4 regions of the Chryseobacterium sp. PCH239 genome follow, and region 2 is predicted to be linked to each of the others. Evidence: riboswitches for the same ligand, from Rfam matches in the RefSeq annotation. Region 2 holds a riboswitch; each other region holds the start of a gene.
The links. Region 2 has a riboswitch for cobalamin ahead of KBP46_RS21305 (acyl-CoA thioesterase). Riboswitches for the same ligand answer to the same signal wherever they lie in the genome.

Region 1: it holds a riboswitch for cobalamin, as region 2 does, so the genes downstream of both, KBP46_RS20625 (TonB-dependent siderophore receptor) here and KBP46_RS21305 (acyl-CoA thioesterase) in region 2, are expected to answer to the same signal.
Region 3: it holds a riboswitch for cobalamin, as region 2 does, so the genes downstream of both, metE (5-methyltetrahydropteroyltriglutamate--homocysteine S-methyltransferase) here and KBP46_RS21305 (acyl-CoA thioesterase) in region 2, are expected to answer to the same signal.
Region 4: it holds a riboswitch for cobalamin, as region 2 does, so the genes downstream of both, KBP46_RS12970 (TonB-dependent siderophore receptor) here and KBP46_RS21305 (acyl-CoA thioesterase) in region 2, are expected to answer to the same signal.

Annotation. Positions count from the first base shown of each region.
Region 1 is NZ_CP073027.1:4,472,421-4,479,976, forward strand. It holds gene KBP46_RS20615 (AraC family transcriptional regulator) at 1-1,009, opposite strand, end outside; gene KBP46_RS20620 (T9SS type A sorting domain-containing protein) at 1,164-2,477, shown strand; cobalamin riboswitch at 2,615-2,793, shown strand; gene KBP46_RS20625 (TonB-dependent siderophore receptor) at 2,825-4,651, shown strand; gene KBP46_RS20630 (DUF5074 domain-containing protein) at 4,671-5,726, shown strand; gene KBP46_RS20635 (CCA tRNA nucleotidyltransferase) at 5,885-7,303, opposite strand; gene KBP46_RS20640 (nuclear transport factor 2 family protein) at 7,341-7,556, opposite strand, start outside.
Region 2 is NZ_CP073027.1:4,627,813-4,635,368, forward strand. It holds gene KBP46_RS21280 (PspC domain-containing protein) at 1-519, opposite strand, end outside; gene KBP46_RS21285 (PadR family transcriptional regulator) at 531-860, opposite strand; gene KBP46_RS21290 (hypothetical protein) at 1,376-2,077, shown strand; gene KBP46_RS21295 (HD family hydrolase) at 2,079-2,669, shown strand; gene KBP46_RS21300 (DUF4932 domain-containing protein) at 2,733-4,106, opposite strand; gene KBP46_RS21305 (acyl-CoA thioesterase) at 4,281-4,664, opposite strand; cobalamin riboswitch at 4,779-4,959, opposite strand; gene KBP46_RS21310 (hypothetical protein) at 4,994-5,794, opposite strand; gene KBP46_RS21315 (ATP-binding cassette domain-containing protein) at 5,825-6,487, opposite strand; gene KBP46_RS21320 (GEVED domain-containing protein) at 6,900-7,556, shown strand, end outside.
Region 3 is NZ_CP073027.1:1,178,313-1,185,868, forward strand. It holds gene KBP46_RS05485 (AraC family transcriptional regulator) at 1-502, shown strand, start outside; gene metE (5-methyltetrahydropteroyltriglutamate--homocysteine S-methyltransferase) at 641-2,944, opposite strand; cobalamin riboswitch at 3,123-3,309, opposite strand; gene KBP46_RS05495 (Lrp/AsnC family transcriptional regulator) at 3,505-3,966, shown strand; gene KBP46_RS05500 (hypothetical protein) at 4,051-4,593, opposite strand; gene KBP46_RS05505 (VOC family protein) at 4,699-5,067, opposite strand; gene KBP46_RS05510 (alpha/beta fold hydrolase) at 5,075-5,935, opposite strand; gene KBP46_RS05515 (hypothetical protein) at 6,366-6,512, shown strand; gene KBP46_RS05520 (hypothetical protein) at 7,311-7,556, opposite strand, start outside.
Region 4 is NZ_CP073027.1:2,779,911-2,787,466, forward strand. It holds gene KBP46_RS12960 (hypothetical protein) at 1-24, opposite strand, end outside; gene KBP46_RS12965 (YncE family protein) at 39-1,172, opposite strand; gene KBP46_RS12970 (TonB-dependent siderophore receptor) at 1,169-3,202, opposite strand; cobalamin riboswitch at 3,312-3,497, opposite strand; gene KBP46_RS12975 (transporter) at 3,589-4,536, opposite strand; gene KBP46_RS12980 (cytochrome-c peroxidase) at 4,549-5,598, opposite strand; gene KBP46_RS12985 (MbnP family protein) at 5,591-6,421, opposite strand; gene KBP46_RS12990 (hypothetical protein) at 6,622-6,990, opposite strand; gene KBP46_RS12995 (superoxide dismutase) at 6,995-7,556, opposite strand, start outside.

The sequences.
Region 1 (7,556 bases), 160 kb from region 2:
CCACAAGCTTCACAAGGTATCGTATTCCTTCTTTTGAGCTGGAATCTGTTTTTGTTTTTACATCATTGTAAAGTTTATTGTACTGATGGTATTTTGCATCATTATGTAGTGCGTAGTAATTACGGGAAAGTGATTCGTAGATTTTAATTTTTAAATTATTAAAAGGAAGATTTTCAATCAATTGAAGACCTGCTTCCAGTTTTTCAATAGCTGTTGCATAATCTTGTCTCAGAAAATAATATTGGGAGAGGTTTTCATAGGCCAGAGCTAAAAGAAAAGGTTGGTTTTTCTGATGTTCAAGATCTGTAATAATACTGTCTATAAGGGTTTTATATTCAGGTAGTTTATTTAGTTTCAGCAGATAGGAAGATCTGAAAATTCTGTTTTCAATTGTTAAAATTCTATTCTCTTCATTATAATCGCCAAGGTATTGATTACTCTGATCTAGAATTTTTAAGGCTTCAGGATAGTTTCTGTTGATTCCCGAGTTCAATGCCTGAAGCTGATATAATTTTGAAGTGGTAATTCTTAATGCCGGACTATTGCTTTTAAGAAGCTTCTGATCAGACAAGAGATGAGAAATAATTCTTTTCGATTGATTGTACAAACCCAGATTCTGATACTGATCGGCAAGGTTATAATCACTGAAGACCTGCATACAATAAGAAAGATCGTTTTTCTGATCAGGCTCTTCTTTTTGAGCGAAAATATTGACAGATTGTACATATTCCCCCTTCATGGCAAAAGCTTGTGAAATAATATTTTGAAGTACAATTTTGTGTTCCGCGTTTTGATCACTCACAAGAATTCCCTGGGTATAACTTATGCATTCGTCAGGATTCTGATATAATTTCAGAAATGCTTTATCTGCTAACATATTGAAGTCCGGACCGGACTGCCCTTTGGTGGTAAGGGAGCAGAAAATAAAAATAAACAGTAAAGTTTGAAATAATTTTTGTCTCGTTAATTTGCTTTTTGTGTTTTTTTGAATAATTCTGGTAAAATCCATATTCAAAATATTGTTTTGTATCTATTTAGTTATCAGTCTTGTAAATAATAAGTTCTTTTAAAATTCACGAATTATGAAAGCCAATTTCTTTTGGCAAGGTGAATATTGTATTAATATTGTTTTCACCAATTCGAAACGCTAAATATAATAAAATATGAAAAATTTTTACAAAGTATCAATGAAAATGTTGACAGCTTGTCTTTTTCTGAAATTTGGTTTTGCAGAAGCTCAGCTTACGGTAATAGGTTTGGGAAATTATAATGTAGGGGCAGTCTCTGACAATGGAGTGGTAAGCATGCATACAAGCGCAGGAGGAATATATAAATGGAATGCAGCAGGAGGACTTGTACAGATAGGTTCTATATCAAACGGTTATCCGGCAGCGGGTAGAACTGTTGTTTCGAATGACGGAACCAAAATTTCGTCCTCTATAACAAATGCAGCAACGGGATTTAATGAAATATCAACCTATGATGTAGCTACTTCGACCTGGGTAAACAGAGGCGGGCTTGTTCCTACAGGATGGGACGGTAGTGTAAGTTCAACCTGGGGGATGACTACCAATGGAAGCACGATTGTAGGTTTAGGTTTTCTTACTGCTGCAAACGCACATGCTGTGAAATGGGATGAAGTAAACGGAATGGTAGATCTGGGAAGTATCGTTGCAGGACGCAGCTCCAGAGCAAACGCAATCAATGCGGCAGGAACAGTAATTGTAGGTTGGCAGGATGAGCCAAACGGAACAAGAAGTGGGGCTAAATGGCAGGATGGAGTAGAAACTTTTATTACTGATAATAATGGAAATAATGTAGGGGAAGCAGGAGGAATTTCTGCAGATGGAAATACAATCATAGGCTCAGCAAATCCTAATCCCTATGTCTGGAATGCTGCAAGCGGACTTACTTACATAACGCATCCTAATGCTTCTTTCAGCTTCAAAGGAGGAGCAACAGGAATTTCTGCGGATGGAAAAAAAGTAATTGGGTATTATAGAGCATTTGGAGCACCTCCTATGTCAGGGGAAGGTTTTATCTGGACTTCTGCTACCGGAAGGATCAATCTGAATGATTATGCAGCCTCTTTGGGAATTGCAACGAATGGAGTAACCATGGGGCTTCCCTTGGCCATTTCACAGGACGGAAAGAAAATTGCCGGATCAGGGACGAATGCTTCAGGGCAGATGATCGCTTTTTATCTGGATACTTCTCAATTTTTATCGGTGAATGATGCAGTGAAAGAGAAAAATAATATGGGTGTCTATCCTAATCCTGTGACTGATATTCTATATTTTAAAGGAACAGGAAAAATAGAGAAAGCCGAAATTTATAATATGGTGGGACAAAAGGTAAAATCATTTGATTCGGTAGAAGGGCAGATTGATGTTTCATCCCTGTCAAAAGGAGATTATATTTTGCAATACTCTATGAAGGGAGGAAAACAAGAGACTTATAAATTCATTAAAAAATAACATATATAAATAGTAAAGTAGTGGGATGAATGGCTGTTTTCAATATTGAAAGCGGCCGTTCTTTTTTGTGTATATAGCAAAAGGATAGCATGTTTTGTATAGAAAAGTCTGGTTTTTGGTGAATACATATAAAAAACTATCTTTGCAAAAATTTTGGTTTCCAGTATTTTGGAATGAAAAGGGAATCGGGTGTAACTCCCGGACTGTCCCCGCAACTGTAAATCGCAACTCAAGTTTCTGCAAAAAACCACTGTTTAATAACGGGAAGGTGCAGAATGCGAAAGTCAGGAGACCTGCCGGAATTATAATTAAAAAACATATTGCTTTCGGAGGAAAAGTAAAAAAGTATGGATATAAAAAGATCTTTAGTACTGCTTTTTTCATCTTATGGCTGTTTTCTTTTTGCACAAGAGAAAGCCATCGATACTGTTTATGTCTTCGACAATCAGATGAATAGGGTGAAACTTTTTCATCCCGTAAAAATAATTTCGGCAGAAGATGCTGAGAAAAACTCCAGTAATCTTTCTGAACTTCTGAGATTTCAGTCACAGGTTTTTATCAAAGAAAATGGCCGTGGTGCCGTTTCTTCACCTTCTTTCAGGGGAACTACCGCTCAGCAGACTGCTTTTGTGTGGAATGGAATTAATATCAATTCTAATTTTCTGGGACAGGGAGATATTAATAATATTGCTTTGTTCGGCTATGATCAGATTGGTATAAAAGCTGGTGGTGGAAGTGTAGTATATGGGAGTGGTGCCATCGGGGGAAGTATTCACCTGAATAATACCCTGGATTTTAATAAAGGCTTCCATGGTTCTTTATTTTCTGAAGTGGCTTCTTTTAATACCTATAATAACTTTATAAAAGGTTCTTACAGCAATGATAAGTTCAGTTTTAAGGCTTCTGGAAATTATTCTGTAAGTGAAAATGATTATAAGGTAAGTGACCTGAACTATATCAACAGAAACGGAAGTTATTACAATACAACGTTCAATGTAGGAGCATCCTATAAAATCACAAACGATCATAAAATTTCGTGGCAGAGCCAGTTTTTTGATTCTTCACAACGCTTTCCTGTATATGAAGAAACGGGAACAAAAACGAAATATAAAACTCAAAGTGTAAGAAGCCTTCTTTCCTGGGACTGGAACAAAACAAAGTTCAGTAATTCCCTTAAAGCAGCTTATACGGAAGAGAATTTTCAATTTTTTGGTTCGTTAAATCAGCCTAAATCAAGTAGTGGAACCGGGAAAAATTATATCTTTAAAAATGACTTTAATTATTTCCTGAATTCAAAGTGGAATTTTAATATCATAGGAGAGTTTCAGGTTAATAAAGGAGAAGGATACCAAAACGGAATATCCAGCGTCAGCAGAAATATTGGTTCTGTTTCAGGATTGTTAAGATATTTTGCAACAAAAGATCTGCGTTTTGAGGGTGGATTCAAGAAAGATTTTGTGGAAGATGTGAAGTCACCGTTGATGTATTCGTTCTCCGGAAAATGGAGTGCAGCAAAATGGTATGATGTAAGCCTTAATGTATCAAAAAACTTCAGATTTCCATCCTTTAATGATATTTATTATGAACCGGGAGGAAATAAAGACCTGAGACCGGAAACCTCTACCCAGCTCGATATGACGAATGTGTTCAAAGCAGGAGATTTCAGACTTACTTTGTCTCCATACTATATGAACATCACAGATCTTATTGCATGGCTTCCAACGGCTAAAGGATACTGGCAGGCATTCAATGTCAATAAAGTTGAATCCTATGGATTAGAATCCCAACTGTCCTTTAGCAAACAATGGGGTAATCATAAAATCCGGGCCAATGCTGGATACTATTATGCAAAGTCTATTGATAAAGAAACGAAAATGCAGAGACCTTACGTTCCTATGCACAGAGGAAATGCCAATATAGATTATGAATATGGTTTCTTTAAACTTTTCGCACAGGGGCAGCTGAATGGCGTTACGTATACTACAAGTGACGAAAAAAGGTCAGATGCCATAGATCCTTATTTTCTTTTAAATATGGGAATCTCTGCAACTTTAGCCAAAAAATATACCTTAGGGTTCAAAGTGAATAATCTAACCAATACATACTACAAAACGGTTTCTTTCTATCCTTTACCCAAAAGAAATTATAGTGTGTATGCAGCAATAAATTTTTAAAAATTAAAATTGATTAAATATGAAAATAACTAAACTTTTAACTGTATTATTTGCAGTAGTGTTATTGTTTAACATTTCTTCATGTTCAAGTAGTTCTGACGAGATTGAAGTTTCTCCAATCACTTATCAGAACGGATATTTTATCTCTAATGAAGGAAACTATAACAGTCAGGGAGCTAAGGTAACATTTGTGACAAGAAATTTAAGCCTGAAGCAAGACGATGTATATGGTTATAACAACAACAAAGAGATTCTTGGTGATGTTCTTCAGACGATTGGTCTTAACGAAAACAAAGCTTATCTTGTATTGAATAACTCTAATAAAATTGTAGTAGTAGACCGTTATACATTCAAAAAGTTAGGAGTAATTACAGATCAGCTTGATAACCCAAGAGGAATTACTTTTGCTAACAACTTCATCTATGTTGCTAATACCAACTTTACTGCACATACTCAAAGTATAACGAAATATAAAGCTTCTGACTATTCATTTGTAAGTAAAATCAATATGACTGAAGTTTCTGATAAAACAGTAGAGGCAGGAGGAAATGTTTTTGTACAGAATGCTTCATCAGGGTACGGAAATAAGATTACTTATATCAATACTTCTAACGATGCTAAAACTGAAATTACCGTTCCAAATGGTCAGATTGGAAATACAGTATCATACAAATCTAATGTTTATACAATTTCTTCAACAGCTACAGATTCTTATATCTATAAAATTTCAAGTACCGGAGCGCTTACACCGGTAATTACGTTGACAGGAATTCCTAATGCTACGAACCTTCAGATTGATAACGATAAAATCTACTTCAGCTCTGCCAATAAAGTATATACAACGAGTTTGGCTATACCTGTAATTCCTGCAACTCCATTATTAACAGCTGCAGATGGCGGTCCTTACTTTACACTGTATGGATTTAATGTTATTGATGGAAGGATTTTTGCATCAGACGTTAAGCAGTTCACACAGGATAGTGAAATGGTAGTATATTCAGCAGTTACAGGTGCTCAGATCAGTTCTTTTAAAACAGGAGGTATCGGTGCTAGTGGAACATACCTGAATCCATAATGTGTGATAACATATAAAGAAATAATTTTTTATTTTTTCATCATTTGTGTTTTTTTCCGGCCGGTTTCGAAGAAACCGGCCGGCTTTGTTTCCCTAGGGAAACAAAAAAAACTGCGGGATGGAACATCCCGCAGGTTTTATATTTTATATCAGTTGAATTATAGGGTTAACCCGAGTTTTTCAGCCTCAGCAATCACAAATTTTGTTGCTTCTTCTTTTTCATTAGGAATTTCACCCTCAAGAATAGCCTCTTTTACCTTCTCTTTTAGAATTCCGATTTCACGGCCTGGCTTAAGGTGAAACATTTCCATAATCTCTTCACCGGTAATAGGAGGTTGAAAGTTTCTTACCTGATCTTTTTCCTCTACTTCTTTGATCTTTACGGCTACATATTCAAAGTTTCTTTTGAATTTCTCCTGCTTTTTAGAGTTTTTAGTGGTAATGTCTGCCTTGCAAAGCGTGAAAAGATCTTCAAGATTTTCTCCGGCATCAAATAAAAGTCTTCTCAATGCAGAATCTGAAGCATCATCCGTGATCAGTGCGATAGGTCTTGACGAAAGTTTCACCATCTTCTGAACATATTTCATGTCACTTCCCAAAGGTAATTTCAATCTCTGAAAAAGTGTTTTTACCATTTTTGAACCCAAAAATTCATGTCCGTGAAACGTCCATCCTGTTCCTTCTAAAAACTTTTTCGTCGGAGCTTTTCCAATGTCATGAAGAAGGGCAGACCAGCGAAGCCAAAGATTATCGGTATTCACCGAAATATTATCCACTACTTCCAGCGTATGATAAAAATTATCTTTGTGAGTTTGTCCTTCTACTTCTTCCACGCCTTTCAATTCTATCAGTTCAGGAATAACCAGCTTCATAAGACCGGTTTGTTCCATTAGTCTTAATCCGATAGACGGTTTTTCAGACAACATTATTTTGTTGAACTCTACCATGATTCTTTCCATAGAAACGATCTTGATTCTTTCTGCTTCCTGCTGGATCGCTTTCAAAGAGTTTTCCTCAATTTTAAAATTTAAAGTTGAAGCAAAACGTACTGCCCTCATCATTCTTAATGGGTCATCAGAATAAGTTTGAGCAGGTTCTAACGGTGTTCTTAAAATTCCTTTTTCAAGATCTTCGATTCCATTGAACGGATCAATCAGTTCTCCGAAGTTTTCTTTATTTAAAGAAATAGCCATCGCATTGATGGTAAAATCTCTTCTTTTCTGGTCATCTTCCAGGCTTCCGCCCTCCACTTCCGGCTTTCGGCTGTTTTCTGTATAGCTTTCCTTTCTTGCTCCCACAAATTCAAGTTCAAGTTCTTTGTACTTGATCATCGCGGTTCCATACGTTTTGAATACAGAAACCTTTAATTTAGGATCTATATCCTGAGCTACATTCTGAGCAAGCTCAATACCGCTTTGTTCCGTTACAAAGTCTATATCTGTAGAAGCTTTTCTGTTCATCAGAAGGTCTCGTACATAACCGCCCACTATGTATACAGACTGGTTATTCCTTTCTGCTGCTTCAGAAATGATTTTAAATAGTTTTAAATTCTTATTTTGATTAAGATTAATTTTCATCGTTAATAATAGTGACAATTTCTACGTATGTTATCCATTAGTCATAATGAGCATACATTCTACTAATTTTTTCCTCTTCATTAAAAAACATAACTTCAACAGCATGTTTATCCATAATCGACTTATAAAATAATGCTACAGAATCTACTCCCGCTGTGGAATGTTTCAGATCAAAATGAAGGTCCGGAAATTTATCCAATGCCTTTCTCCAATATTCACGAACAGCTTCTTTTCCTTTTAAAGAACTTTCTTT
Region 2 (7,556 bases):
TGGAAGTACGATCCAAAGGATTACATATAAAAGGCCTATTAAAGAAGAGGAAATGGCTGCTGTAAAAATTCCTAGTATGAAGATTCCCAGCCAGATTGCTCTCATGGTAGTAATATCCATTCCTACATATTGAGCTAAACCTGCACAAACCCCTGCTACTTTTTGTTTTTCCGGATCACGGAACAGTTGTTTTTTATCGGTATAATTGGATCCGGAATATTCTTTTCTGGCAGATGTTTTTTCAGAAAAATAAGCTTCTTCCTGTTCTTCGATTTTTTCAGGGCTTCCGATTTGTGCGATTACCTTTTCTACATCGGTATCGTTAATCACTTCACGTTTTCCTAAAGAATCTTTGAAAATCTCCACCATTCTTATTTCTATGTCATGCATTACTTCATCAGCCTCAGAAGCATCCAGAGAGCTTCTCAGTGCATTCAGGTAATCGCTGAGCTTTATATATGCGTGTTCTTCTATGGTAAAAGAAAAACCTGCGAGTCCTATTGAGAGTGTCTTGTTCATAGCTTTGTTTTTTAATTTTGTTGGGTGATTTGGTTTACTGAGGCTGTCAGTTCATTCCATGTATTGAGTAGTTCATCCAGGAAAAGTTTTCCTTTTTCTGTGATCTGATAATATTTTCTGGGTGGTCCTCCTGTAGATTCTTCCCATCTGTAAGAGAGAAACTCTCCGTTTTTAAGTCTTGTAAGAAGAGGGTAGAGGGTCCCTTCCACTACATCCAGTTTTCCTTTTTTCAGTTCGTCAATAAGATCAGAAACATACATTTCACGGTTATTGATGAGACTTAGAATACAGAATTCCAGAATTCCTTTTCGCATTTGCGCTTTGGTATTTTCGGTATTCATCTTTGATAAGTTTTGTTAATTAGTTATATTTTTAGAAAAATGCCCCTAGCTAGTTGAGCCTATTCTAATTTTACATTACAAAGATATGTAAATAAAATGGTATTATGCAATACAAAGTAGTGAAATTTTTAAAATAAATTATTTAAAATATTGAAAATCAATTAAATAAATTTTGCCTTGAATTTTGCGTAAAATGAATTTTAACAGAAAATAGCTCAGAAATCTTTAATTTTTAAATAAAATTGATAGAAAAAATGATCTTTTATTAATTATTACCCATTACTCATTACAGATTACTCATGTCATAGCCCCGATAGCAGCGGTTACCCCACAGCAGCTATGGCTTTAGGCAGGAGCGAGGAGTATGAGCGGATAGCGGGAAACAGCTTCTTATCTATGAATACACTTTTATTGAAAGGGTAATTCTGACAGATAATGAGACCGGGATTTTGAGATCGCTATTATGATTCGTATTTTTGTTAGCAATAAAAACACCTAAATCATTTACTATTACCATGAATATTTTGAATAAGTACTGGCACTTATCGGCATTTCTTTTATTAGGTCCCTTATGTTTCGGGCAATATCAGTTTGAGGTTAAAAATGTATCAAAAAGTTATGATGCTGTCATCCATGTAGAAAATTGTTATGATGACAGATGCGGAGGAAAGGGAACGGTGGAATTGTTTGATCATAAAAACAGCAAAGTACAGACTTTTGTTTCAGAGGATCTGGTTTTGTATACAGAACAAGGTCAAAAACCGATCCAGGGGAAATTGATCCCCCTTTTAAAAGATCAGCGTGCCGTAATTATAGATGACTTTAATTTCGATGGAACGGAAGATGTTGCCATAAGGAACGGAAATATGGGAAATTATAGCGGGGCATCTTATGATGTATATGTCTTCAACAAGACAAGATTAGGGTTTGTAAAAAGTGATGAACTTACAGAGCTGGGTTCAAACGGTCTGGATATTTTTGATGTTGATGCCAAGCGTAAACGTCTAATTTCTTATGGAAAGTCCGGCTGCTGTGATATTTTTACATCAGAATATGTTGTAATTCCGAATAAAGGACTTGATAAAGTCTTTGAAAAAGAAGAGGATATGAGCATTGAAGGTAGTGTAAAAGTGACCACTAAAGAAAAGATAAATAATAAATGGATTACCAAAACAAAGGTATATCCGTCTGATCAATATAACAGAAATAAGAAGTAAGATGAAAATTCAGAAAGAGATCGATTTTATTCTGGCAGTAGATGCACTTAAAAATGTACAGCGAAGAAATTATAATGCAGACGATTCCCGGAGAGAGAATACAGCGGAACACTCATGGCAGATTATTATTCTGGCTCAGATCCTTTATCCGTATGCTAAAAACCGTGCAGATATTGATTTGTTAAGAGTGATAAGAATGCTTTCCATTCATGATCTTGTGGAGATTGAAGCCGGAGACACTTTTATTTTTGATGAAAAGGCAATGGTAGGAAAGTTCGAAAGAGAGAAAGCTTCTGCTCAGAAAATCTTTGGAATTCTGGATGAACCTTTACGTACAGAATTCTTTAATTTATGGCTTGAGTTTGAAGATGAGAAAACTCCGGATGCTATCTTTGCATGTGGAATTGACAGAATCATGCCGTTTATCTTAAATTCTCATACTTCCGGAAAAAGCTGGACTGAAGCTGGAGTGACAGAAAGACAAATTCGAAATATGCTTGAAAATGCAATCAGCAGAGCATCTGATGAAATGGGAGAGGCTTTTGAGCTTTTGCTGAACAGAAGTCTGGAAACAGAAAAAGTACTGAAATAATTGAAAAAAGAAGACCCTGCCCGCTTATTGGGCAGGGTCTTCTTATAGATCATCTGAAATGTTTTAAGAGGCTAGTAATAAGTAATTGTCGGGATTTAATAAAATTCCCTTCTTTGAATAAAATCCAGCCATACTGTTATGTACATAAAATCCCAGTACAAAATTTTTATAAGAAGTATCCAGGCTGAATTTCACTTCTTTCCCGTCTTTAGACCAGACCGGATTTTTAACGATAATGATGGTATTGCGGGTTTCTTTTCCATCAATGTATTCATATAATTTGAGCTGAAGAGTCTTTGTTTTTTTCATAGGCTGTGTGAATTGTACCACGATATTATTGAGATCAGTTTTCTCAAAGTCTTTATTATTGGAATTGACAACGGAAGGCTGGGAAATTTTGTTTCCTGTTTTCTTCGTCCACTTTAATAATGGAATATATAATTTTTCCAGATTCTTTTCCTTTTTATAAAGCTCTATAAGCTTCTCCGAGAATAAATTCTGAGCAATAAAACCGCGTCGGATATTCACTTTATGATAAATCGCTGAAAGACTGTCTGTTTTTTCTTCTGGAAATTTTTCGTTGATGAACAAATCGTAAACTGCCCATGTCATATATTCATTGAATGAATTTATTCCCGGGTATCCTGATTTTTTATCCCAATTCGTAAGGTTGAAGCTTTCCGTTATCTCCTTTGAGTACTGATCTGAAATAGGATTTACATACCCATGATCGATTTCTGAAAATACGGTGTGATTATCAAGAATCCTTCTTGCGAGGTTACCTTTTAAATTTCCAAGGATAAGATCTTCTCCGATATTTGGAAAGTCTACAGTTAAGGAGCTATTGATATCCCTGTGGCAATTCTGTCCGCCTACCAAAGGAGATATGGCAATAATGTATTTCTTATCTGTTTCATTGGCTGGTCTTTTTGCTATTTTATCCAAAAAAGTATAAGTATCATTGATGTAATAATACTCTTTGTAATTGGCAATTAAAGTATTGTAAAACGACTGATGATTTTTATAAAAGGTTCTGTAATTTGATTTCTTTACAAAGTCATTGATGAGCTCCAGATTTTCATCTACTTCTTTAGGACCAAAGGAATTGAAAGGAAAATCTCTTTTAAGTAAGCCTTTTTCATCAAAAGAAAATGCATAGAAATCAGTTCGGAAGCCTAAGAATTTTTTCCAATCTTTTCTTGAATAATTTACTTTTTTTAGTAAAGGATGATCTTTTACAGGCTCAAAATACGTGATGATTTCATCATAATACGGTGGGATTTTCTGTACGTCATAAGGATCTGTTCTGCCATATTCAGTGAGGGCCAGAATAATATTTCCTAATTCGTAACTTTCTGAAAGTTCAATTTTAACGTCTTTTTGTGCTCTTAATGTAATGGATAGGATAAGGGTAATGATTACAATAATCTTTTTCATGAAATATCGGTTCTTCTATAGTTTTTAGTGACAGCAATGTAAAAATAATTTTTTTGCCATGCTAAAAGTAAATAAAAAAACAAATGAAGTCCAATCATTCTTTGGTTGAGATATACTATGTTGTGTTGAATGGAAAAGTTTCGGGCGGCCTCTGGCCGCCCGAAACTTTATTGTTTATAGTATTTGGATTGGTTTCTTGAATTCGTCAATCGCTACAAAAGTAAAATCACCAATAATTGCTTTTTCTCTTTCATAGGAATACATCTGCTCGGTGTAAATTTCAACGTTTACTTTCATACTGGTTTTTCCCACGTATGAAACTTTCCCGATCAGCTCAACGATGGTTCCGGCAGGAATAGGTTTTTTAAAATCGATCTTGTCACTGCTTACCGTTACCACTCTTTTTCTGGCAAAACGGGTTGCTGTGATAAAAGCTACCTCATCCATCAGCTGCATCGCCGTACCTCCAAAAAGGGTATCATAGTGATTGGTTGTGTTAGGGAAAACCGCTTTAAAGATTCTGGTTTCGGATGCTTCAATTCTTTCTTCTGTAGTCATATATCATTATTAATTAAAGCGATAGGAAATGATTGGAAACAACAGAATAATAACAGGAACTTATAGAATTCCTGAAACAATCCATCAGATCAATACAACTTCAAATCGCGAAAGTTACATGTTTAAGAAAAAGGCAGGTCTCCTGACTTGTAACATCATTTATCTCCTTCCCATGCCTCGCACAGTGGATCTTTGATAAAGACTTCAGTTACTTACAGTTGCGCGACAGTCCGTGATTTTCACACGGTTCCCTTTTAATCTGCAGTGATGCAGAACCAATTTCTGTGATGAATAAGCGTAAAAACTTTTCGAATGCAAAAATAATGAATTTATTCCGGATTATGGTAAATAATCTGGCTGATTACTCTTCCTTTCTTAATCGTCCAGAGAGTAGTGTATCTGTTTTCTCCTGAACCGTTTATCATATAAAGAAAAATATTATCGTTGTCAAGTGAGGTTACTCCAACGTTTTCAAAATCCATGGTAGGCTGGAACATATTTTTGATGGCTTCTCTTACAAAAACAGATCCTCTTCCGGGTTGCTGTACTCTGATGGATTTGATTTCGGTCATACCTTCCGGAAGGTCATTTCCAATTCCCCATGGTTTTACTTTATCAATCGTAAGAATTTTTCCTTCGGCATCTTTTTCCTTTTTACGGTATCCTGCATTGGAAGGATAAATATCAATCACCACTTTGCTTCTTTGGGCAGTAGGAATCTTAGGATCAGAATTGTCAGTAAAAATAAGAGATCTTCCGTTTTTAGATTTAGATGGAGTGTAGGCAGGAAGCTGGTCTACATAAGCAATACGCCCTTTATTTACCATTCCTTCTTTATCCAGAGTTTCATACCGTACAAAAGGTTTGTCGTCATCCTGTTTCTCCGGATATTTGATCCAGATCCATTCTGTTTCTCCGGGAGCAGGTTTTACATAAACAAATACATCTCCTTTACGCATACGGATCTTGTCTACAATTTTTCGGTAATCGTCTTTATGTACACGTACGTTGGCATATCCTTCTTCAGCTTTTACAACTCCAAAAGGAACTTTAGTCTGCCCTTTTACAAAAGCAATAGATAAAATACTGAAAGCGGATAAATAGAATGCTTTGTTTATGAAAGTCATCATGAAAATTTTTTGATCCCTCAAATATATAAATTAAATGCTTTTCGGAAGATAATTATACCGCTGCAGTTCTTTTAAATCTTGTATTTGTTTTAGATAACCTTCACGCAGAAGAAATATTTGGTGTGAAATATCAAGAACTTCCTGATAATTATGATCAGAAATAATGAATCCCTTATACGCAGACTGTTCAATGATGGCAGCTTTCAATGCTACAGAAATTTTCGGAGAAAGACTATGGAAGGGTTCGTCCAGTAAAACAAAATCAGCTTCAGAATAAATTATCATTAAAGCTTCAATGACTCTCTGCTCACCTCTGGAAAGATCTTTAGGTTTTTCCGACAAAAAAGGACGGATCAGATCTGAAGTCAATAACAGATCTGTATTTTTTTTATTGCAAAAAAGAGGAATTAAGGTTTTAATGGTATTGTACTTCGGTAAGAAAATATCCTGTGGCAGATAAGCAATTCTGTTTTTTCTATCGGAAAGGCTTTTCAGAATTTTGTCATTGTATCTTATGAACTGGGTATCACTACTGACAGTTCCAAAAATAATTTTTAATAATGTTGATTTGCCAACACCATTTCTGCCCAGAATTCCAATAATCTGCCCGGTTTCACATCCTAAATAAATATCCCGAAGGATATTATTATCTTTAAAAGACTTGGTTATGCTGTCAATATGAAGCTTGCTCATAAAATTCCTGTTATTATTTTGACAATCACACAGACAGCTACCGTGAATCCCCAAAGGAAACCTCTGGAAAACCCTAAATTGGCATAAAAGTAATATTCATTTTTAAACCGGAGTTCATATATAAAATAATGAAGAACAGGAGATATTAAAAGAAAACTCAATCCAAAGTTCTCAATATTGAAAGAGGATAAACAAGAAGCTAATAAAGAAAATATCAAGGTGGGAATTATTATTTTTTTATAAAAAATCCAGAGAGTAGAAATACTTTTGAACATATATTAAAGCATAGAGTTTCTGTGTGTTTTACACTTTATTGTCAAAAATATTAAAAAATACAATGCTATATGGAGAAAGTATAAGCTATATTTGAAAAAATACCCTATTTTTCAAAGAAATTTTAAAACTGATAAACATGACCAAAAAACTACTTTTTGTATTCTCTTTTATATTGGGAATTTCAAGCCTTCAGGCAACCCACAAAATAGAAGAAGAACCTCAATCTTTATTGTACTGTGATACCAATGCTCCAACAGGAGTTCAGATGTCGAATATAACACTTACTTCTGGAACAGTTACCTGGACTGCAGATCCTAATAGTCCGGATAATATGATAAGATATAGAATACCAGGAACAACTTTCTGGATGACGGGTACACCCGTATCGGGTCAAAACTCTTTCACAATTACAGGTTTGCAACCTTGTACATCGTATGAAGTACAGGTAGTGAAAGTGTGTACAACACAGGGATTATGGTCTGATCCTATATTTTTTACCACTACCATTAATTATTGTGCAAGTGCTTCTACAGATACCACGATGATGCATATTTCCAATGTGACCGTAAATTCTACAGGAGTTACCTCTCCAATGGTAAGCGATTCCGGACCTTCCAATTATATAGATTACAGAAGTGACTTAAGCCGTAGAGTTAAGTTTTTTATTGGAACTACAGGAAATAAGCTTTCAGTAACCAATACCTGGACGGGAACTCCAGGCACAACAACAGTAACGGCGTGGATAGATCTTAATGCCAACGGAATTTTTGAATCCAACGAAAGAGTGATGGTG
Region 3 (7,556 bases), 1.6 Mb from region 2:
AGAAAAAAAGGACAATGTCCAGGCCTATATTAAACCGGAGCAAAAGGCATTACATTCTTTTATGTACTCATTATTACCGTATGAAGATCTTCCTGCTTCTGAAGAAATACTGAAGCTTAAACAAAAAGAAGCTCTCCTCTTACTGTTGAATTACGATCCCGGCCTTAAGGATATTTTGTTTGATTTTTCCGAACCCTATAAAATAGATATTGAATCTTTTATGAATAAAAACTTTCATTTCAATGTCAATGTAGAGCGTTTTGCTTATTTAACAGGGAGAAGTCTGTCTGCATTTAAAAGGGATTTTCAAAAGATATTCGGAATTCCGCCAAGACAGTGGCTGCAGCTTCGGAGATTAAAGGAAGCCCATTTTCTGCTTACCCAAAAAGGAAGATCAGTTTCTGATATTTATCTGGATCTTGGGTTTGAAAATCTATCCCATTTTTCGTTTGCGTTTAAAAAACAGTTTGGTTATCCGCCAAGTGCTTTACAGGCAAAATAGTTCAGAAACACATGTTTATTATAAAACACAATAGTAAAACTTTACTTCAACAACATTTCACCGGATTACCATAATAAATCGTGCCATGAATATCATGGCACGATCTGAATAATTGAATCTAATTATTTCTAAAGTTTTTTAAAGTGCATATTCTATTGAAGCTTCTTTAGCAGCGGCAACCATTGCGATTAAAGCTTTTTCAGTTTCTTCCCAATGTCTTGTCTTCAGTCCGCAATCAGGGTTTACCCAAAGTTGGTTGGCAGGAATGACGTTCTGAGCCTTTCTCAGCAATTCAATCATTTCTTCTTTTGAAGGAACTCTTGGTGAGTGAATATCGTATACTCCAGGACCAATTTCATTCGGATATTTGAAATCGGCGAAAGCATTCAGCAGCTCCATCTGAGAACGTGAACATTCTATGGTAATGACATCTGCATCCATATCGGCAATGTTTTCAATAATATCATTGAACTCAGAATAACACATGTGAGTGTGAATTTGGGTAGCATCTTCCACTCCGCTTGCTGAAATTCTGAAAGCTTCCACTGCCCATTTTAGATAATTCTGCCAGTCTGTTTTTCTTAATGGTAGTCCTTCTCTGATGGCAGGTTCATCAATCTGAATAATTCTGATCCCTGCTTTTTCCAGGTCCACTACCTCATCACGAATTGCCAAGGCAATCTGCTTACAAGTTTCTGAACGAGGCTGATCATCACGTACAAAAGACCACTGTAAAATCGTAACCGGACCTGTCAACATTCCTTTTACCCATTTTTCAGTCTGGGATTGTGCATATTCAGACCAATACACCGTCATCGGAGTCGGGCGGGAAACATCACCGAAGATGACAGGAGGTTTCACACAACGGCTTCCGTAGCTTTGTACCCAACCGTTTTTAGTGAATACAAATCCTTCCAACTGTTCTCCGAAATATTCCACCATGTCATTTCGCTCAAATTCTCCATGAACCAATACATCAATTCCGATGTCTTCCTGCCAACGGATTGTTCTCTGCGTTTCCTGTTTCAATAAGGTATCATATTGTTCCGCAGTAAGCTCTCCTTTTTTAAATTTTGCTCTCCAGCTTCTTACTTCTGTGGTTTGCGGGAATGATCCGATTGTAGTGGTTGGAAATAAAGGTAGCTGCAATACTTCCTGCTGTTCTTCTTTACGGATTTTGAAGGTATTTATTCTCTGAGCATCTTTTTCAGTAACTGAATTCACTCTCTGTTTTACCTGATCATTATGGATAAGAGAAGAAGTTCTTCTGCTTTCAATGGCTTTTTTATTTTCTTCAAATGCTTCAAGAACCTGTTCATTTTCCGTTCCGGATGCCAGTTGTTTAAGTGTTACGACTTCCTTTACTTTTTGTTTTGCAAAAGCCAGCCAGTTTTTAATTTCAGGATTGAGACGGGTTTCAAAATCAAGGTCACAAGGTGAATGAAGCAATGAACATGATGGTGCAATCAGAATTCTTTCAGATCCTAATTTCTCAACAGCTTTTCTGATGAAAGACAATGATTTTTCGTAATCATTTTTCCAGATATTTCTACCGTCGGTTACTCCTAATGAAAGGCTTAAGCTTTCCGGAATAACATTCAGAATATCATCTAACTGTCCAGGATTTCTCACCAGATCAATATGCAATGTATTCACCGGAAGAGAAACAGCAATTGATGTATTATCTTTTAATCCGTCAAAATAAGTGGCAACGATAAATTTCAGTTTCGGAAAACGTTTTCTGATTTCAGCATACACAGAAAGGTAAGTTTCTTTGGCTTTTTCTGTTAAATCCAACGCCAGAAAAGGTTCATCAAACTGAATCCATTCCGCACCCTGATCCTGAAGTTTGGTTAAAATCTCTGTATAGACTGGAAGAAGATTTCCAGCCAGATCCAATTTATCGAAGCCTTCTTCTTTTTCTTTTCCTAATAACAGATAAGAAACCAGTCCAATAATCACCGGTTTTGCATTGATTCCCGCTTGTTTTGCTCCGGCAAATTCATTGAAAATCTTATCTGAGCTCAGTTTAAACTGTTGATTTTTATAAAATTCCGGAACGATATAGTGATAGTTGGTATCGAACCACTTGGTCATTTCCATGGCAGTGATATCCAATCCATCTTTCTGATATCCTCTTGCCATTGCAAAATAAAGATCCAATTCAGTATTGTTCTTTTTAAGCACCACTTCATGGTAACGTGTTGGAATGGCTCCTACTACAAGGCTCATATCCAATACCTGATCATAGTATGAAAAATCATTACACGGGATAAGGTCTATCCCTGCTTCTTTCTGGATATTCCAGTTTTGGTTACAGATAGTTCTTCCGGTATTCAGAAGTTCTTCCAAAAGGATTTTACCTGACCAATACTGTTCGCAGGCTTTTTTGAGTTCTCTTTTGCTACCAATACGCGGATAGCCAAGGATGTGAGTTTGCATTTTTTTAAACTTTTTAATTAAACTTATTGGGAAAGTTCTTTAAAAGGCTTCGTAATGTTTTATCGGAAGAAGTTTCAGGAAAGTCATGACATAGCAGACAGCGTAATTTCCTTTACAAAAGAAAATACCCGAATCCGATATATCATCTGTATGACCCCAAAGCTTCAGACCGCGAAAGCATTGTCAATTCAGTAAAGGCAGGTCTCCTGACTTGTAACAGTTTCCGTCATCCTTCCCGCTTTTGGCAGTGGATCTGCAAGGACAGAAACCTTTGGTGTGTTACTTACAGTTGCGCGACAGCTCGTGATTTGCACACGATTCCCTATTAATCTACGTTAAGTAAAACCTTTTCTGTTTGATGAAGTATCTGTAAAGAACTGTACTTTTACCTTTAACTATGGTCATCAGTAAAAGTTTTTAATTTTGTGTAAAATTAGCAATACAGAATAAAAATACAATTATTATCAAATAATTAAGCAAATTAAACTTTTAAAAACAAAAATAAAAGCATAAAATTCTGTACATTTGAATGTTTTAATCATTTAAAAGAATAATATTCTGTGGAACAACTCGATGATAAGGACTTACAGCTGCTAAGGCTGCTCCAGAAAAATGCTAAACTCACCGTTAAGGAACTTGCGAAAGAGGTAAATCTTTCTACCTCACCTGTTTTTGAAAGGGTAAAAAGGCTTGAACAGGAAGGTTTTGTTAAAAGATATGCGGCCGTTCTTGATGCCGAAAAACTGAATCGCGGATTTACGGTTTTCTGCCAGATCAAGCTCAAAATCCACGACAGATCAGTAGGTTATGATTTTGTAAAGGAGATTTTAGAAATCGAAGAAGTTGCCGAATGTTACAATATTTCCGGGGATTTTGATTTCCTTCTGAAAGTTCAGGTACGGGATATGAAGCATTATCAGGATTTTGTATTCAATAAGCTTGGATCTGTGGATTCCATAGGGAGTACCCACAGTACGTTTGTGATGGCTGAGGTAAAAAACAACCATGGGCTGACGATATAGCTTTCGCTTTACGTTAATCTGCTTCAGATATAAAAAAATCCGTCGATAATGACGGATGTTGTTATTATTCTAATTTTCCAGTACTTAATTGGCTGCCGGATCAACAAGCGTTGGTGTTAAACCTAATGATTTCAACAGGTTTTTATTGTCAAAAAACAATGTTGCATAATGTTTTCCTTTTTTAAAAACAAGTTTTGATCCACCTGGAAATTCACTGTCAGCTCCTAATTTTTGGGTTTTAGCATTGTATTTAGTGAACCTGGTTTTACTATCCTGTAAGGTACTTTTATTCAGCACAAGGCCAAAAGGAAGCCCTTCCACCACTAAAGATTTATTGTCTGAAGCTGCGAAAAACATCTCATTGACAGCATTATCTTTTCCAAGACCACAATAAAGTTCCAGCCCTGTTTTCATTGGCCATTTTGCATATTTTTCTTCGTTGGCATCTTCATAAAAAACAGTTTTTACATTCAGTGCTTTTGATATTTTATCGGGTGTCTGTGGGAAGATAAATTCTGAATTTTTGTCCAATAAAGAATTCAAAGCGGCTGTTTTTTGTGAAAATGCAGTCACACTTAATGCCAGAAAAAAGAGGGTTACAATGAAATTGAATGGTTTCGTCTGCATGAGAATATTTTAAAATTTTAATAATTTGATGATTAAAGGTATTAAAATTACACAATTTGTGTGATATAATTCTATGGTGAAACCTTATCTATAAAATTCCCGATTTTACTTCTTTTGCTGCAAATTGAACACCGTCCCAGCAGGATCAGTAATCCAGTGCATGTTGTCAGGAAGTTCTTCAATCTCGTCACAGGTTTCCACACCATTTGACAGCAAGTATTCTGTTGCTGTTTCTACATCAGGGACCGTGAGTTGTAACCAGGTTTCGGAATGGGTATAATTGTCGACACAATCCAGCCAAATAATATTATTCCCGAATTTTACTTCGTGAGTTCTGGAAACAGTAGGATTATTAATGGGTTTTTCCTCCACTTCTAATTTTAGAATTTCTCTGTAGAAGGCCACTGTTTTTTCATATTTATTTTTGGGAATTTTTATAGCGATATTAATTCCTGCTTCAAATTTTGGATTCATACTCAAACTATTTTAAAAAATTATTCAGATAGTTCAGAATCATTGCTGTCTGCATCATCAGACTCACATGGGTTTGTCCCGGAGCAATAGCCAATTGCGATTTGGGCATTTCTCCCATGTCCGCAAAGACATCACCTCCCAATAATTTATAGGTTTTTGAAAGTTCTGTTTTGTCCAATCCATCATTATCACCAGCTATGATTAAAACCGGTACCCGAATTTTAGAAATGTTATTATCGCCAAGATCAAAAGGTTGTCCCGCAGAAGCTATCATCTGCTGCAGAAATGGAGTCCATTTTGTTTTATCTGGTGCTACAGCATTATAGGCAGTATGCATAGGACTGTTTGTAAAGAGGTCGGGTTTCATTCCTTCAAGCGCTTTATTTACTTCGGGCAGCCAGCCATTAGTTTTATATGTTGACGAAATAATAACCAATTTGTTCAGTCTTTGCGGACTCTGTATCGCTAATTGATAAGCCACTTCACCTCCAAAACTGTATCCTACAACATCAGCTTTATCAATTTTCAGATAGTCCATTATCTTTGTAACATCACTGGCCAAAGTAGCGTGTGATAATTTCCTTTCCGAAAACGGAGTATGTCCATGTCCCTGTAATTCAAGTGCTATTACTTTTCTGTTTTTAGACAATTCCGGGATCAGCTCGCCCCAATTCAGGTCAATCGTCATAAAGGCTCCATGTAACAGTACAACAGGCTTTCCTTTACCATAAACTTCATAATACACTTTGATTCCGTTGGCAGGCGCATAGCCGCTTTCAGAAGGTTTTATTTTTTGTCCATATAATTTTGATACTGTAAGAAAAACAGTTAGGACCACTAATGCAGAGAATTTGAATAAATTTTTCATAATATTATCAGATTTGGTGGATTAAACTTTTAATCAAAATTACCAAGTCAATCTGAAAACGGACTTGTCAAAAGACAAGATTTTATTAAGATGTAATGAATTTTAAAACTGAATCTCAAAACCCACCCCATTAAATTATTTTACACAATTCTACACAACATTATATAATTAATCAATTAAAAATAAATATTTTTATAATAATTCTACAATAGTTGATAAAATTTGATTAATTTCGAATAGAACTAAACTTAAAAATTATTATGAAAAATTTAAAGAAAATCGAAAGACAGGAATTGAAAACAATTAAGGGTGGAATTGACTGCAGAGGTGGTCAGCTATGTTTAATCGGTGGTAAGTGGCAATGTATGCCTTACGACGGATGTGGTGGGGGAAACCAGCCTTAATTTACGTTTAACACAATTACTTGACTATGAAAAATTCTAAAAAAATTTCAAGAGACCAATTAAAGAGTATTAATGGCGGAGCGGTAAGCTGTTCTGAAGCATGCTGTCCACCTCCGGGAATCAAAAGATGTCCGTGGGTGATCTGTATAGCACCATGTGAGATTTTAAGTTAAAGAAGACCCTATTCTCAACAATAAACCCTGTGATTTTGAATTGCAGGGCTTTTTATTTAAACTATATAATGTATTCTTATTTATACTGATTTCAATCTAAGATATACTCTAAAAATAAAAAACCTTAAATCAATTGATTTAAGGTTTTCTTTGCGGAGAGTGAGGGATTTTGTAACCTCCCGTCATCTCTTTATTAATAAGCGTTTCGCTGTAGCAAATTCTGAAAGGCCCTAAATAGGTCACCTGCAAAAAAGCGGTAAAATCCTAATTTAAATTTTACGTAGTAAAACTAAAAATTTCTACTCAAATCTGCAAGTAAAAAGACCAAAATTTGAACAAGTTTTTTAGAGTTCAAACCAACAATATAATACTTCTTTTTGCGCCTGAAATTTCTCAGTTGAAATATTTCTAAAAGAAAACGAAGAAAAAACCGAAAAAAAAGAAAAAAAGAAAGCCTTTTGAAAATGAGCGTGGCATTCTGTCAAGGTTTTTTGGAAAAAGTTTTTGCGCAGATTTTTATACGTAAAAAGCTTACGGTTACTAAAAAAAAGAAAAAATAATAATGCTATAAACTTTCTCATTCCTAAAATGTAGAGGACACTCAGAAATTAGAAAATTCAGAGAAAATCCAGATCGTATATTTGGATTCTTAATGCTATTAAAAACAATAACCATGAATAAGACAATTGAAAATTATTTTATAAATCATTATCATTATAGGTAAGGTAATTCTTAAACTAACAGTATGGTGACTTGCTAAAAAAATGTAATGAGTCTTTTTTTCTAAACTTAGACAACTTAAATTATTTTCATCAAACCATACTGTAATAGTTTTCGTAAATCTCTATAAGTAGGGCTAAGTTTATTTTCACTATATTTTCCAAATTCACCATACTTTGATACAAATTGATACCAAACCAATTCTTTTTTCTGTTGTTCAATAATACTTTCAAGAAATTCCTTTTTTATATAATATAGCTTTGCTGATTCAGTCCAAATGAACTTAGTTACTTGCTCATTTTTTGAATTGTAAAAAGATAAATC
Region 4 (7,556 bases), 1.8 Mb from region 2:
ATAAGTAAAGCTATTTCTGTTCATTTTTTAAAGTTTGGTTATTTGTATAAAAAAGCGAAGTGGGCAGGGATATTTCCCCCTTCCGTTTTCCATTTAAAGTGTCCGTTTTTATCAAAGCAATACAAAAATCCCATGGATACATAATTTCTGGCATCTGTCATGTAGATATCTTCTGTGATGGGATTTACGGCAATGCCGTAAGGGGTTTTAATGGCATCTTCATATTCTTTATCAAAAATTCTGTTGGCAATGATCTGTTCTGTTTTTACATCAATGATTCCAAATGTCTTTTTATAGCTGTGGGTGTTGTAATTGAATTCATTTCCATAGAAATAGAGTTTATCATTTACGATTGTCATTTCACTCACAGAGAGATGGAAATCTTTCTTGACTGTTCCCGTGGCTGCATCTATGAGATAAAGACTGGAAGGAACATTATAATAATCTCCTCTTGAGGTTACATAGAGATCACCGTAATTATCTTTTTTAATGTGATGAAGATTGATGGCAACATTTATTTTTTTGAGTTCGGTAAAAGTATTCAGATCAATTACCGAAACAGTATTGTCATAATCGGGAGCTTTATATCCTCCGGAGTTGGCCACAAACAACTGATTACCCACAATTTCCATTTCTTCCGGCTGATATCCTACCACTACCTCACGCTGGATGGAAAGAGAAGCCGTATCAATTTCCACTACTTTCCCCTTCGGTGCTTTCGGGTTAATCGCTACAGGTCCGGCGTAGCTGCTGGCATAAGCTTTTCCGTTTTTGAAAGCAAGGTATCGGCAGTTTTGTAATGGAATAGAAGTAATACGTTTGGCCGTTTTAGCATCCAGCACTTCAATTTTATTGGAAACATTGACAACGATATAGAGCTTGCTTCCATAAACTTTGATATCATTTCCTACATCCCCCAACTCTTTTACGACATTGGGATTGATTTCTGCGTAGATATTCCGGTAATAGGTCCCTTTGATGTAATCAAAAAAATCAAGGGTACATTTATTACTCCCCATATTCCCTTCATTGAGCATATAGAAGCCTTTTATTGCTGTATTTTCTGAAGGAAGCCCTTCTACCACTTCCTGACGGACAATAATTTCATCTGTACGGCATGAAGTAAGAAAAGCTAATACAAGAAATAAAAAATAAAAGTTTAGTTTTCTCATAGGGTGAAGTTTAGAATAAGTTTAAAGTTTCTTCCGGGCATCGGATAATTGAGGACAACATCATAGTATTGATTGAAAATATTATTCATCTCAAGGCTTATTTTAAACTGATGATTCGCCCAGTTGAATTTTTTCTGAACAGACAAATCGTGCGTATACCAGGGCTGCACATAATTGTATTGAATGTTATCCTGATTCACGTCATATCTTTCTCCTACGTACATTGCACTGTAATTGAAACTCCAGTCTTTATAATCTGCCATAAGACTGAAAGATCCACTATGCCATGGGGTATAAGGAATCTGATTGCGATAAAACGTGTCTTCCGGATCACTTATATCTCTCGCGCTTTGATAGGTGTAGGAAAGCAAAGGTCGGAGGGTTACTTTTCCAAGCTGCATTTCAGTCTGTACATTCACATCTGCACCAATGATTTCAACCAGTCCAAGGTTCATCATCAGCCAGCGGAACATGCTTCCGTTCGGAGCTGCCACAATTTTATCCTGTACTTTATTGTAGTAACCGTCTACTTTAGCATAAAATGTTTTAAAGAAACGGTTGTTATAATTCTTCTGATAAGTAAATCCTAAATCATATTGATTGGTGAATTCCGGTTTCAGATAGGTATTTCCGATATTGGTATAATACAAATCATTGAAGGTCGGAAGTCTGAAAATTCTTTTATAGAAAGCCCTTAGAGTAATCTCCGGAATTTTTTCCGGCTGATAGCTCATAAACACCGCAGGTGTCCACTCTCTGGCATCTCCCGGTCTTTTATTTTTTCTTACTTCTTCAAAAGTAAAGGTTCCTAAAAGGCTTCCCAAAATTTTGAATCTGTTCCACTGATAGGTTGTTGCCAATGCTACCAAGGTAGTGTAACGTGTAGGATAAGAAAAATTATCCAGATTGGCATCCAGGTTATTATACTGAAAATCTCCACTCAGGCTGACATCCCAATTGGGAGTGATTGAGTAAATATTGGAAGAGGAAAGATAAAGTTCCCTTTGGATGTAGGTATTATCGGTATAAATAATAGACTGCGAACGAACTGTGTCCATGAAATGGGTGTAATCGTAAGCAAATTTTGCTTTAAGCTGTGTTTCAAATTTCGGGAACAGTTTTTTTCTCAGATTAGCCTGTACAAAATAATTCTCATCGGAAAGCCTCGCTCCTCTTCCTTCAAAGCGCCCGTTAACAATAGGTGCCGGCATTCCGCGGTTTGAAATATAACCGTAGCCACGGATATTCCAACTTCCGTTATTTAAAGTTCCGTTGAGAGAAGTTTCAAAACGTTTTGCTTTGATATCTGAGTCCTGTCTTTTTGCAATGGTATCATAGGCTTGTTGCCCATCAGGATATTTCTTGGCATAACGAAATCTGTAAATTCCGTCACTCTGCATAAATTCGCCACTGAAACTGGCAGAAACCCTGTCTGAAATTTTCTGTTCCAATCGGAATGAAGGATTAAAGAGATCAATAGATGCACTTTTTGCTCTTATCACCAAATTGGTTTTTCTATTTCCTTTAAATACGGGTGTTTTAGGCTGTAAATAGATAGACCCAGAAGAGCCAAAGTCCTTTGCTGGCTGAAAAATTTCACTTTTCTGTCCGTTATACAACGATATTTCTTCCAGATCATCCAAAGAGTACCTTCCCAGATCCACCAGTCCGTTTTGAGCATTTCCTAATTGAATTCCATCATAAAAAACCCCTACATGCTGGCTTCCCATGCTTCGGATGTTGATGGTTTTCAAACCACCCAATCCTCCGTAATCTTTAATCTGAACGCCTGAAAAATACCGCAGTGCATCTGCAACGGAATGACTGTTTAGTCTTTCCAGCTGTTCTCCCTGCAGCGTTTGTGCCGGAAGGATTTCTTTAAAATTCTTTTTGTAAAGATTAATTCCTTTAATCGTCTCTTCCTGAAGACTGTCCTTCTTCTTGGTTTGAGAAGATAAAAGTTGAGATGTAATCACCAATATTGTGAAAACAGCTTTATGAATTGCAGAAGTAATTAGTTTTGCTGCCATTAGCTCATTTAGGGTAATGAAGACGCTAATGGGGTATAAGAATACAACGACAAAGCACAGCTGTCACTGCACAGAATCATTGATGTCCTAAGCTTTATTCCACGAAAGCGTCAAACGATTATTGTCTGGCAGGTCTTCTGACTTACTCCATTTTTGAAATCCTTCCCATTAAAAAACAGTGGATATATTCTTCAAAAACTTTGGTGCGGAGCTTACAGCAGCGGGTCTGTCCCGGATTTTCACCGGATTCCCTTTTAAGAGCTTTTTACGGCTCACCAAATTCCGGCAAAGATAAATAATTATTCCTAATCCCCAACTAAAATCATGATTTATAAACAATTAAAGCTCCCGAAGGAGCTTTAACATCATTTATTGGGGGTTTCGCTTTAAATGCCAATATTCAGGAAAACACTGAATCTCGATTTGGCTTCAATATCTCCTCCCGCCAGATGCGTGTACATGGGAAGCATGATTTCACTTCCCAGGCTCAGCTTTTTGTAAGAGGCTTCAAATCCCAGTTTTCCGTACAAAGCACTACCAGCAGTATTCGGCAGTGCCTCATCAAACTGTTTGTTCTGGGCGTAGACTTCACCCTGAACTCCAGTTTTTACAGAGAATATAGATTTTTCATTTCCTGCAACCTGATAAAAACCTGTTGCTGCATAGTTCCATTGGTTTCCAAAACGGTAATTTTTCCTGTTCTCTGTTTTAATGGTGTAATCTGTATTAACCAGTACGGCTACTTTATTTTTCTGAAACTTATAATTCAAAGCCGCCTGATAATCCCAGCTTCCGGTTCCCAGCTGAAAGCTTGGGTTGACACCGGATGCCCCTTTTTCATCAAACTTCCCGAGTGGAATTTTCAAGCCCAAACCTCCGCTCAGATGATGGAAATTATCTTTAGAGCTCATCAGCTGGTAAATTCCCATCAGGTTTAAATCTCCTATTCCATTGATTCTGATATCTCCCTGCATCGTTTTCTTTTCATGGAAATGGAAGGGCAGACTTGCATAAACACTTAGTTTTTTAGTCAGTGGAATCTTCCCCCACAGCTGCAACGTATTGAAATACTGATCCTGCGTGAGGTCTTTTACAAATAAGTTTTCCTTGGCTTTGTAATGCTGTGCAAAGTATTTGATTCCGATAAACTGTGGATTCAGCAAAGATTCAAAGCCGGAAGATCCATTTCCTGCTGCACAGCCACAGGCATCACAATCATCATCAAAATCGAATCTGTTAAGCGCTTCGGGAGCAACATAAGCACTGTCTCTGATGGTTTTTGCCTGATACTGATTCAACAGGATCAAACTTACTATCAATATAATCTTCTTCATGTTTTTTATAAATTATTCTGCAAATTTTGGATTGGATATAAAACTTTTATCCGATAATGTTTTCAGGAACGCAATGATGGATTGTTTTTCCTGGCTGTTCATAGCAATTCCTATGTGACCATTCTGTTTAAGCTGTGGATCAAGATTAACATTATCTTCCACCTGATCCGAATAGAAATTGAGTACCGCATCTAATGTATAAAACCTTCCGTCATGCATATAAGGTGCGGTATATTCTACATTTCTCAGACTCGGAACACGGAATTTCATCCAATCTACCTGATTCAGGCTCACTCTGTATCTACCTGCATCCTTGAATTCTGTATTGTAATACATTCCGGTATTTCTGAAACTCTCATCCGTAAACAGCTCTCCGCTATGACAGGAAGCACATTTCTGATTGAATAATGTCATTCCCTGGGATTCTATTGAAGTCAACTGTTCTTTTCCCTGTCTGAACCGGTCATATTTTGAATCTGCAGAAATTAAAGAAGCCATAAACTGTGATAATGCTTTTAAAATTCTTTCGCCGGTAATGGTTTCGTCTCCATAAGCTTCTCTGAACAGTTTTTTATACTTCTGATCATCTTTTATTTTCGAAATAGCTTCCGGTATGGAGCTGTCCATTTCATTCACATCAGTAATCGGGCTGATGGGCTGCTCATTCAGATTGTGAATCACTCCGTCCCACATATATCTTTTCAAAAAAGCCATATTCTGGATGGGCGGTGCATTCCTGATTCCGATTCTGTCGTCTACCCCATGGCTTACCGTATGACCGTGATGGGTAAAAGCATTTTCCTGTATATGGCAGAAACCGCATGAAATGGTATTATTTCTTGAAAGTCTGCCTTCATAGAATAATTTTCGTCCCAGCTCCACTCCATTTTTGGTCACCGGATTAATGGATGTATCAAAAGTCATTTCCGGAAAATAAGAAGGAAACTCAAGATTGTAGGCTTCATCTTTTTCCAATGGCTGAATCACCTCATCAGAACATGAAATGCAACTCAATACAAATACAAGCAGAACCAGTATCGTTTTAACAAAAAAATTAATCATTGTGAACGTGGTCTACTTTAAACATTTTTGTAAGATTATTGGTAACATCTACCAGGTGCTGGTTTGAACCCATCAGCATATCATTGGCTGTGCTAAGTGTAAGTGTCCTATCTCCGCTCAAAAATTGGTTCAGGTCTGCAAGAATATGGACAGAAGGACGAATTTTTGCCGTTACCCTTGCTGTTGTCGGAAGATTCAGTGTAATTTCGCAATACAGATCAGGTGTATTGTTGGCTGCAGTATTTCCCATATTTCCTGTGTGATTCATAAATTCTTTTGAAGGAGAATCTGTACCGTATTTCCCTTCCAGTTTTACAAATACATAACCGGCAGCCCATGACCAGGACATTCCCTTCTGCTTGGCTTTTGTCCAGAATTCAGCCTGTCCGTCCTGTCCCAGCAAATACGCTTTTTGACTCACACCTAATCCAAATCTTATTTTTTTGTAATTGTTTTTCGGAACGCCATCCAGATTAAGATAAACAATTCCGGCTACCGCATCTGCCTGATCTACGATAAAAGCACCTTTGTCAGGATTATTTTCGTTGTATTTAAATTCGTTTCCGTTCTCGTCTATCAATGCGATATTACTGATGACGTATTTCAAAGCAGAAAAGTTATGTTTCTGTCCGTTAGCAGAAGTCTGAACCGTCTGATTTAGAACGATATCTCCCACATTGTTAAATCCGTTTTCAAATTTGATCTGAAGTTTTCCAGGCGTAGTATCCTGTGGGTTCTCATCATCCCTGCTGCTTTCGCAGGCTGTAAAAGAGAATACAGTAAAGGCAATAAAGAATAGTGATAAAAATTGAGAAATTTTCATTGTTGATTTTTTAAGTTAAATTAATTTGAATGGCTGTAACAGCATTGTTTTTTTACCACAAAAAGCACAAAAGTTCTTACACTTAAGTTTATTAAGTGATACGTATTATGTTCAGAAGAGCACTTAAACTTTTTAAAAATCTTTGATTTTTAATTGAGTAAGCTTTTGTGACTTTTTTGGTTGAATAGTGATAGTTTAACTTAAAAAACCGGTGGTTTGAAAATATGGGTAAGAAACAGAAAAGAATAAGCTGTTTCGTAAGTGAAATTGAAACTGAAAAACTGACGTCTTTCCGTAGTGTTGACCGTTGTAGTTTCAGGAAGAATATAGGTATCAAGAATTTTCTGTCCTGAGTTTTTTATTTTTTGAAAAGGTGAAGATTCTGAATCATTGGCTTTGGCGAGCTCTTTACTCAGGTAACATTTTCCGTTACAGTGAACCTCCGGCCTGGTTTTATTGATACAGAGAACTTTAACGATATAATCATAATTTACAGCATACTCTACCACGGGCACTAAAGGTCTTAGCACCATATAGAAGGTAAAAAGTATGCTGTACAATATTTTCATCAGATTATTTCTTGCTTATCGCTTCATCATATCTTCTGCTGATTTCTTTCCAGTTGGTAACATTCCAGATCGCGGTAAGATAATCTGCTCTTTTATTCTGATATTTTAAATAATAAGCATGCTCCCATACATCAATGCCGAAGATTGGAGTTCCTTTTTCTTCTACAACATCCATCAAAGGATTGTCCTGATTAGGAGTAGAGGAAACAAACAGTTTTCCATCTTTCCCTACAGAAAGCCAGGCCCATCCTGAACCAAAACGGTCTGCACCTGCCTTAGACATTTTTTCCTTAAAAGCATCCATACTTCCGAAAGTTTCAGTGATAGCTTTTGCTAATTTTGCTGAAGGCTGTGTATTTTTCTGAGGTGTAAGGACCGTCCAGAACAATTCGTGGTTGTAGTGTCCTCCTGCATTATTTCTTACTGCAGCAGGCAATTTTGAAACATTGGAAAGAATCTGAAACAAAGTTTCTTTTTCCTGTGGAGTTCCAGCAATGGCTTTATTCAAGTTAGCAGCATATGCTGCACCGTGTTTTGAATAATGAATTTCCATCGTTTGGGCATCA